DNA from 3 places in the Lysinibacillus sp. 2017 genome. Region 1 is predicted to be linked to each of the others. Evidence: riboswitches for the same ligand, from Rfam matches in the RefSeq annotation. Region 1 holds a riboswitch; each other region holds the start of a gene.
What was found. Region 1 has a riboswitch for S-adenosylmethionine ahead of DCE79_RS14305 (methionine ABC transporter ATP-binding protein). Riboswitches for the same ligand answer to the same signal wherever they lie in the genome.
Positions count from the first base shown of each region.

Region 2: linked by a shared signal. The riboswitch ahead of metA (homoserine O-acetyltransferase MetA) and the one ahead of DCE79_RS14305 (methionine ABC transporter ATP-binding protein) in region 1 are both predicted to bind S-adenosylmethionine.
Region 3: linked by a shared signal. The riboswitch ahead of DCE79_RS01355 (O-acetylhomoserine aminocarboxypropyltransferase/cysteine synthase family protein) and the one ahead of DCE79_RS14305 (methionine ABC transporter ATP-binding protein) in region 1 are both predicted to bind S-adenosylmethionine.

Region 1 covers NZ_CP029002.1:2,910,551-2,913,763, forward strand. Annotated here, with positions in the region: gene DCE79_RS14300 (methionine ABC transporter permease) at 1-654, opposite strand, end outside; gene DCE79_RS14305 (methionine ABC transporter ATP-binding protein) at 647-1,675, opposite strand; SAM riboswitch class I at 1,818-1,919, opposite strand; gene DCE79_RS14310 (thioredoxin family protein) at 1,977-2,282, opposite strand; gene DCE79_RS14315 (toprim domain-containing protein) at 2,290-2,616, opposite strand; gene gcvH (glycine cleavage system protein GcvH) at 2,739-3,119, opposite strand; gene DCE79_RS14325 (arsenate reductase family protein) at 3,200-3,213, opposite strand, start outside.
Region 2 covers NZ_CP029002.1:1,899,685-1,902,897, forward strand. Annotated here, with positions in the region: gene DCE79_RS09110 (ABC transporter ATP-binding protein) at 1-236, shown strand, start outside; gene metA (homoserine O-acetyltransferase MetA) at 286-1,227, opposite strand; SAM riboswitch class I at 1,304-1,413, opposite strand; gene DCE79_RS09120 (nucleoside-diphosphate sugar epimerase) at 1,563-2,312, opposite strand; gene DCE79_RS09125 (AAA domain-containing protein) at 2,328-3,213, opposite strand, start outside.
Region 3 covers NZ_CP029002.1:295,437-298,649, reverse strand. Annotated here, with positions in the region: gene DCE79_RS01360 (hypothetical protein) at 1-343, opposite strand, end outside; gene DCE79_RS01355 (O-acetylhomoserine aminocarboxypropyltransferase/cysteine synthase family protein) at 576-1,880, opposite strand; SAM riboswitch class I at 2,003-2,119, opposite strand; gene DCE79_RS01350 (DASS family sodium-coupled anion symporter) at 2,543-3,213, shown strand, end outside.

The DNA of each region.
Region 1 (3,213 bases):
TTTTGTCGTAATGTAGTCACCAATATATTGAATGATGAATACCACTACTAAAATTAAAATGGTTGCCATTAATGTAACGTCTGTACGATTACGTTGGAACCCGTCTAAGAAAGCTAAGTTCCCTAAACCACCAGCTCCGATAATTCCCGCCATTGCTGTATAACCAACTAAAGCAACCGCTGTTACGGTAATGCCTGAAATCAACGCTGGTAAGCTTTCCGGAATCAGTACCTTCCAAATGATTGTTGAAGTTTTCGCACCCATTGAACGAGCTGCTTCAATAACCCCTTTATCAATCTCACGTAGTGCAATTAGAACCATGCGTGCATAGAACGGTGCAGCTCCGATAATGAGTGCAGGTAGCGCGGCATTCGCTCCACGAATTGTGCCTAATAAAAATTTAGTAAATGGAATTAATAAAATGATTAATACGATAAATGGAACCGAACGGAAAATGTTGACGATGGATCCAGTTAAAAAGTGAGCCACTTTGTTTGCCCATAACTGATTGTCACTAGTTAAAAATAAAACAATCCCAATTAAAATTCCTAATATGAACGTGATAACCGTTGCAACAGTTGTCATATACAGAGTTTCGTATGTTGCGTCTAACATTTTACCCCAATCGACATTTGGAAGTAATTGATTAAACATGTTCAATCACCTCCGTTTGAACTTCGTGCTGTGCTAAAAAGTTTAGTGCTGCTTTTACCTCGTCAGCTGGACCGTCGATATGGATATACAGTGTTCCAAGTGAACCACCATTTGTCGTTGAAATTTTACCGTGCACAATATTTACGACAATATCGAATTGTTTGATAATTTGCGAGATAACAGGTTGCTCTGTCGTTTGACCAACGAAGCTTAATTTGACGATTTTCCCAGATGGGTAGTTTGCGATAATTTGTTGTAAAGAGGCTTGCGTTTCTTGTGTTGCACCTGAAGCTTGTGATACGAAATTTTTCGTAATTGGTGCTTGAGGTTGTTGGAACACTTGCAATACATCGCCTTGTTCTACCACTTTCCCCGCTTCCATGACTGCTACGCGATTACAGATTTTGCGAATCACATGCATTTCATGTGTAATGAGGACAATTGTTAAGCCAATTTTTTTGTTGATGTCGAGTAAAAGTTCTAAAATTGAATCCGTTGTTTCTGGGTCTAAGGCTGATGTTGCTTCATCACAAAGTAAAACTTCTGGGTTGTTAGCTAATGCGCGGGCAATGCCGACACGTTGCTTTTGACCACCTGATAATTGTGATGGATAGGCTTTTCCACGACCAGCTAATCCTACTAGTTCAATTAGTTCTGAAACTCGTTTCGCACGCTCATTCTTTGAAACACCCGCGATTTCTAATGGAAATGCGATGTTTTCTTCTACTGTACGTGACCAAAGTAAGTTGAAATGTTGGAAAATCATACTTATTTTTTGGCGCGCATCACGTAGCTTATTACTTGATGCCTTTGAAATATCTTGACCGTTGACAATGACTGAACCTGATGTTGGCTTTTCTAATCCATTTAGAAGGCGAATCATCGTACTTTTACCAGCGCCACTATAGCCGATAATACCGAAAATTTCTCCATTTTTAATCGATAAGCTTACTTGATCAACAGCCGTTAATTGACCGCTCTTTGTTTGGTAAACTTTCGTTACGTTTTGTATATCAATCATCGCTAGGACTCCTTTAACTAAACTAACTACCCATTACTTTTTAATGCTGCGACTATTTTGCTTTATTTCTACCTAATAAAAACAAAAAAACCTTTCTACAAAGACAAGTAGAAAGGTTATCACATCTGTATGTTGAACCGTTCTCTCATCTCTCAAAGTTAAACTTTGTGTGAATTGGCACCTTTGCATAAATGCAGGTTGCCGGGCTTCATAGGGCACTTCCCTCGACCGCTCTTTATAAGAGTAACGCTATTTAGTTTGTTTATTATGAATTTCACTTTAACACGCTAAATTGTATACGTCAATTACTTTTTAATATTTCATACAAAAACGGTACGGATTTAAACGCATAAACTTTTTCCTTTATTTGACCATGTTCGGTAATGATTAAACAAGGCACACTTTCAATCTTTAATTCATAAGGTAAGTCTTCTAAATAATTGATATTTGCCATTCCTAAAGGTAAATCAGGTAATAACACCTCAATAACTTCCAAAAATTTCTTTGAAACATCGCATGTACCACACATAGGTGTATAAACAAAAAATGCGGTTTGTTCTTTTTCATTCATTAATTGCTGCCACTGAGCTCTCGTCCATTGTTCCATTGTGATGTCATCCTTCTTGTACTGAAAATTTCGCTTCCTTTAAAAGCTGCACTAAGACGCTTGCAGGTGTTTCTGCAACCTCTCGATACACTTCTGGAATAATGACATGCTGTGCTTCGGAGTAAGTTCGTCTCATAAGCTTACGCAACTTTTCTCCATTACGATCAGCATCAAACATTGTCACCATTTCATAATGCTCGTACACAGACAATAAATCAATTAAACCGTCTTCACTAATCGTGCCATTTGTACATAATATCACAACGGGCTCAGCTAGAAGTGGCGCGACTTTTAGTTTATCCGAACGCCCTTCGACGATGATGCATTTGTTCATGGTATACCTCCTTTTTCTATGTATATTATCAGATTGAGTTATTAAAATTTATACTATCGCTTTTCAATGAAAAAAGCACTAAAACCCAGAAACCCGGATTTTAGTGCTTCAAATAGTAATTCTTATTCTTCGATTAATTCAGCGTAATGGTCTGCACTCATTAATTCTTCAACTTCTACTTCATTCGTTAATTCAACTGTAATCATCCATGCTTGTTCGTATGGAGATTCGTTTACGTATTCTGGGTTATCAGAAAGTTCCTCATTGATTGCAACAACTTTACCAGACACTGGTGCGTATAGTTCAGAAACTGTTTTTACAGATTCAACGCTACCGAATGGTTGGTCTTTAGCAATTTCGTCGCCTACTTCTGGTAGCTCAACGAATACGATGTCACCTAATTCCGCTTGAGCGAAGTGTGTAATACCTACTGTTGCTTTACCGTCTTCAATTTTTACCCACTCGTGTTCTTTTGTATAACGTAATTCTTTTGGTGTGCTCATGAGAAAACCTCCAAGTAATATGTAGTACATTCATGTTCAGTTTGCCATATTTCGTTCGGAATTTCAATAAGATTAACGCTTTATTTCCAATTTT
Region 2 (3,213 bases), 1.0 Mb from region 1:
TACGAACAATTGAACAAATTGCTGAAGATGAAGATGGTCCAACACTCATTTATGTGACACATCATGTAGAAGAAATCCTACCTTGTTTCACCCATGTATTGTTAATGAAAGACGGGAAAAACATGGTAACTGGGAAACGGGAATTAATTGTAACTGAAGAAACGTTAGGTGAATTTTTCGGTCGATCGGTAAGCTTACAAATTGAACGCGACCGCGCTTGGGTTGCATTGAAATAAAATAAAATAACGCGAGGAAAACATTGACTGTTTTCTTCGCGTTTTCATTTTAAATATGATAGTCCAAATTTTCGTCGACATAATGCCAAACGTAAGGTGTCTCTTGGTATACGTAATAGTTCAACCAGTTATAGAACAATAAATGTGAATGCGCACGCCAGCTATTTTTCGGTGTTTGTAGTGGGTCATTATTTGGAAAATAATTCACCGGAATCTCTGTATGTTCAGGATCCTTTTCAATATCCCGGAAATATTCATCAGAAAGCGTGGTAGCATCGTACTCTAAATGGCCCGTAATCATAATATGCTTATTGTTTTTAGATTGTACGATAAAGACACCTGCTTCATCAGAATAGCTAAGTAAACGTAAGTTAGGGTTTGCTCGCACTTCGTCAATAGAAACCGACGTATGACGTGAATGTGGCGCGACGTATTCATCACTAAATCCGCGCACTAAATCCGTAGTTAAATCAGTAATAACATGTGAATACACACCCGAGCATTTCTTTGGTAATTCGAACTTTCCTATGCCGAAATGATGATATAGTGCAGCTTGTGCGCCCCAACAAATATACATAATCGACGTTACATTTTTATCCGCCCAATCCATAACCTTCGTGATTTCTTGCCAGTAACCAACCTCTTCAAAAGCCATTTTCTCGACTGGTGCACCGGTAAAAATCATGCCATCATAACGACGATGCTTGATTTCTTCAAAGGTTTGATAAAACGTATCTAAATGCGATTTGGACACATTTTTAGATTCATAGGTTGCTGTATTTAAAAACGTCACATCTACTTGCAACGGCGTATTCCCTAAAAGTCGTAAAATTTGGAGCTCTGTTTTTTCTTTTTCAGGCATTAAGTTGAATACTAAAATATTTAATGGACGAATTTGTTGTGTTTTTGCTCGGTCCTCTTCCATCACGAAAATCTTTTCTTTTTTCAATAATTCACCAGCTGGCAATTGTTTCGGAATATTAATTGGCATAGCACGGTTCCCCCTATAATCGTCTTAACCACAAAAAACCTCCCATTCCAGCAAAAGAATGAGAGGTTAACGCTCGCTCTTATCTTTCAAGGAATCTGAGTCCTTGCTGGAATTAGCACCTTTCTAATTGGATTAGAGGTTGCTGAAGCTTCACAGGGCCCGTCCCTCTGCTTCTCGTGATAAGTCATATTTAATTGTTATTAATAGTAACATGTCACAGGTAATTTTGCAATAATTCTTAATAAACAAACTTTTATAGAATAGCGTGTAACCATGCCTTTTCTTATGAGAGCTTACTTGAAACGAATACGTACTTGTCCACTAAAAATAATTGTTTATGCTAGCCATTTTTCTTTTTCATTCGCAAATAGTAAAGCTTCAATCGTTTCATCCCATGCACCAGTTAATGTGTTAAACACACGGGCAATAAAACGTTCATCCTTTTTATCATATAAGACAAAGCAAAGTACAGGAATATCATTGATTTGTATCGATTCTGTAGACGTTACATTCGTAATAAATGTAGGTATTTCATCTTCAGCTACTTCTTGTTTTGAAAGATCTTGCTGCAAATAATCGACAAGCATTGCTTCTTCAATGGCATCAATTTCTTCAGATTCAATATAAGGAAATACTTCAGGAAACTCCTCTAAATCCATAAAAGCTTCTAAATCCCCATCTAAAATCGATTGATGGATCGGGCTATATTGGATATAACTTGACGTTAATTCAAGCTCTTCTTCAAAAATCCCCGATTGTAGCTGAGCTTGTCCTTTAGCAGTTAAAGCATAATAATCATCTTTTGCAATCATCCCGAGTCGTAGCATTTTGCTCGTTAAATCGTGGATAAATAACGGTTCTACAAGTAAAATGTCCGCCAATAACTCAGCATTTTTTAGCTTAGCCTTTTGAAAGGATAGCAACATCATTTTCATTAAGATGTCCATCGCATTACGCATCACTGGATGATAGCTTACTTCTAACGTATGGATTGGAATGGCATAATGCATTTGCTGCTTAACTTCTATATTAGGATTTTGCTGTAGTTCTTTTACTAATTTTTGTTCAAGGCTTTGTAAATCCATGATGTGCTCCCTTCATTAAGTTGTAAAATAACCGTTTTGTTCTTTAACTGTATTTAATACATGCGCATACATTGCTTTCGTTTGAGCTTGTTTTGGTCGTTTTGTAAACATGTCAGTACTACCTATCATGATTAATAATTCACGCGCACGTGATAATGCTACGTTTAAACGGCGATAATCTTTCGCAAAACCAATTTCACCGCGCTCATTATCATGATTACGCACCATGCTGACGATAATAACGTCCATCTCCATCCCTTGGAACTTATCGACTGAACCTGTACGAATATGCAAATGTGGCACTGAAATTTCTTGTTCTATCAATCGGTTAATACGCTTAACCTGCTCTGCATAAAACGAGATTACCCCAACGGATTTTAAAGCATCTTGTGGGATAAGTCCTTGCTCTTTGGCGCGGAGGGTAGCTTCATTTAATTCGATAAGTTGTGATTTAATTTGTTCCAGCTCTGCTGTATTAAATAAACTTGAGCCTTCCTTCATGCGTTCTTCAAAGAAAGGCTTTTTGTTCGGAATATCAAGCCATAGTAGATGATGCTTACGCGAAATTTTAGATGTTTCTAGATAGTGATCTCGTACGGCATCTGAATCCTCTAGACCACATTGTAAGCCTTCTGTTTCATTTTCGTAAAACGGTGTGATAGTTGACATAATATTTTTATGCATGCGATATTGCAAGGCAAGCATTGTTTTGTTTTGTTTCGGTAAGTTTTTATAGAGACGTTCAAACAGTGATTCTTCGAGTAACTTTTCAAGCTCACGTTTTTGTTCGAACGTTGTGCTTTCTTTTACGACTTGCTCAAGTGTTTCCTCAAATGTCGCATCACCAACAAGTGGTGGTAATTGATGATGATCCCCTACTAAAATAATTTTCGCACCTTTT
Region 3 (3,213 bases), 1.1 Mb from region 1:
TTTTCATAATAATCTCTTCTTTAGCTGTGAAGTTTGGCACCGCGAATGGGCGTTGCACTAACTGGAACTCACCATATTTTAAAAACCACTCTTTTGCCGGCTCTAAAAGATGGGCTGCTCCGTGCTCTTTATATTCCTCCGCTACTTCTCTTACAGTGTAGCCTGATGTCGCAAGATTATGAGTTGCTTCTGAGAAAGCACTGTGCCCAAACACTTTGTGCCACATTAAGTTCATATCTGCTAAGATTTGCTGGATGCCACAAGCATTCACAAATTCCTTTGCATCATTTAATTCATATATGGCGTAAGCTGCAATATTTTGTGCACTATATACGTTTCCCATGTCGAACAACTCCTTTTCTTTACGTTTTATTATCCCTATTGTATTACTTGGTTTTAATCTTGTCAATAAAACTTATACAAATAGTAGGGATTAATTTTTGTAAAATTCGCTCCCTTTTCGAATGGGAAATGGTGAGCGAGTTTCTTCTATATTAATTAAATATACTTCGGCATATTTGCGTCTGAATTCGGTTTGTGATTGCACAAATAACTCTTTACTGAATTCGAAGAAATTAAGCGTTCGTTTCTACTTCTATTTGAGTAGCTACTTTTGCTAATGCTTGCTCTAAATCAGCAATAATATCTTCAACAGCCTCTAGGCCAATCGATAAGCGAATGAGCTCTTCCGAAACGCCTGCTATTTTTAATTCTTCTACTGACAGTTGTTGATGCGTTGTTGATGCTGGGTGAATGATTAATGACCGAGCATCCCCTACGTTGGCTACGTGCGAGAATAATTCTACGTTATCAATCACCTCTCGCCCTGCTTCACGTCCACCTCTAATACCGAATGTAATAATTGAGCCGAAGCCATTTTTTAAATACTTCTTAGCTAAATCATGCGTTGCAAATTCTTCAAAGCCGTTGTAGTTTACATATTCCACAGATGGGTGGTTTTTTAAATATTCCGCTACTTTTTGTGCATTTTCATTATGACGAGTAATACGCAAATGAAGCGTTTCTAATCCTTGTAAAAAGTTAAATGCTGCGTCCGCTGATAAAGTTGGACCGAAATCACGTAATAATTGAACGCGTAATTTTGTGGCAAATGCAGCCCCTGCAGCATCAATTCCGTAACGAATACCATGATAAGAAGCGTCCGGCTCTATAAAACCTGGGTGTTTTCCTTTCGTCCAATCGAACTTCCCTGCATCGACAACGATTCCGCCGATTGTCGTACCATGCCCACCAATCCACTTGGTTGCGGAATGAATGACAACGTCTGCACCAAATTCAATGGGGTTACTGCCAAAAGGTGAAGCAAATGTGCTATCAATCAATAATGGGAGATCGTTTTCATGTGCGATATCCGCTACAGCTTCAATATCTAATACTGTCAAACTTGGGTTGCCGATAATTTCTGCGTATACCGCCTTCGTTTTATCGGTAATCGCTTTTCTGAAGTTTTCTGGATCTGACTCATCAACAAATTTCACTGTGATGCCGTAACGTGGTAACGTAGTCGCAAATAAATTGTACGTGCCTCCATAAAGTGAACCTGCCGCAACAATTTCATCACCAGCACCCGCTAAATTTAAAATCGAAAATGCGACTGCTGCTGCACCAGATGAAAGTCCAACCGCTGCTGTCCCACCTTCTAATTGCGCAACACGCTCTTCAAATACCGCTACTGTAGGATTCATAATACGCGAATAAATATTACCTGTTTCTTCTAAAGCAAATAGACGTTGCGCATGAGCAGTGTCTTCAAAAGCATAAGCCGTCGTACGATAAATTGGTACGGCTATCGCACCCGTTACGGGATCAGCCTTTTGTCCCCCGTGCAGTAATACTGTTTCTGGTCGTAAATTTGTCATTGTTTTGCCTCCTAAAATGTATTCGATGGTGAAATCGGTGTATTTTGAGGAGGATTTTTTGAGAAAACTAAAAAACCCTCTTCAGTTAAGAAGAGGGTCCCGCAAATGAGCAAGTTTTCCTCCTCTTATCTTTCAAAGTGCAGAATGCACTTTGTAGGATGTAGCACCTTAGTCAGTTGATCACTCACTGGTTGCCGGACTTTCATAGGGCCTATTCCCTCAGTCGCTCTTGATAAGAGTATGTGATTTATGTTCCATCGTTGTTTCACAGTATAAAACAATGCAAAATGATTCGTCAACTTAAATTTTTAATTTTCTGAATTCAATTTATTATAAATTCCCTATTGTGTTATTTTATTGCTAATAATGCCAAAAATTCTCTATTTAACGCAACTGAATTGCTATTTTAATTTCCACAAAAAATTACATTTCAATTATCTAACAATAATAAAATTCACCAAATATTAACAGTTTTAAAACACCTAAATGCTATAATAATTATGACAAATACCTTTTATTTACATGACTCATACATATCAAAGTGTTTTCCTACATCGTTATGTAATATTAGAAATTTTGTCTCTTAACTTTATTCTAAGAAAACATTCAACACCTAATTTATTATCGTTTTTAAAAATTACTATACACAAGGGGGAATTTTTATGGCAACAGAAAAAACGTCAAAACGTAATTTAAAGCCACTTTGGATTATTTTAGCCTTTGTCGCATTGATTACAATCATACTTTTACCGAATAACGGAGACCTTCCCGTTGTTGGTCAACGCGCATTAGCGATTTTAGCATTTGCTGTTATTTTATGGGTAACAGAAGCAGTAACCTATCCTGTCAGCTCAGCAATGATTTTAGCGGCAATTGCCGTACTTTTAGGGTTAGCACCAAGTATGGAAGATCCTTCTGTACAAATGGGGACAAGCAATGCATTAAAATTAGCATTAGGTGGATTTAGTAACTCTGCCGTTGCATTAGTAGGTATGGCGTTATTTTTAGCAGCTGCTATGCAAATTACAAACTTACATAAGCGTATTGCCTTATGGGTTTTATCATTAGTTGGTACAAAAACAAAAGCACTTGTATTTGGTGCAATTTTAGTAGCCATCGTGTTAGCATTCGTTGTACCAAGTGCGACTGCTCGTGCTGGTGCCGTTGTGCCAATTCTTTTAGGAATTGTTGCAGCGTTTGGTTTATCAAAGGAAAGTAAGCTTGCTGCATTATTAGTAATTACAGCAACACAAGCCGTTTCCATTTGGAACGTTGGTATTAAAACGGCTGCTGCACAAAACTTAGTAGCGCTAGGCTTCATTAATACAGAATT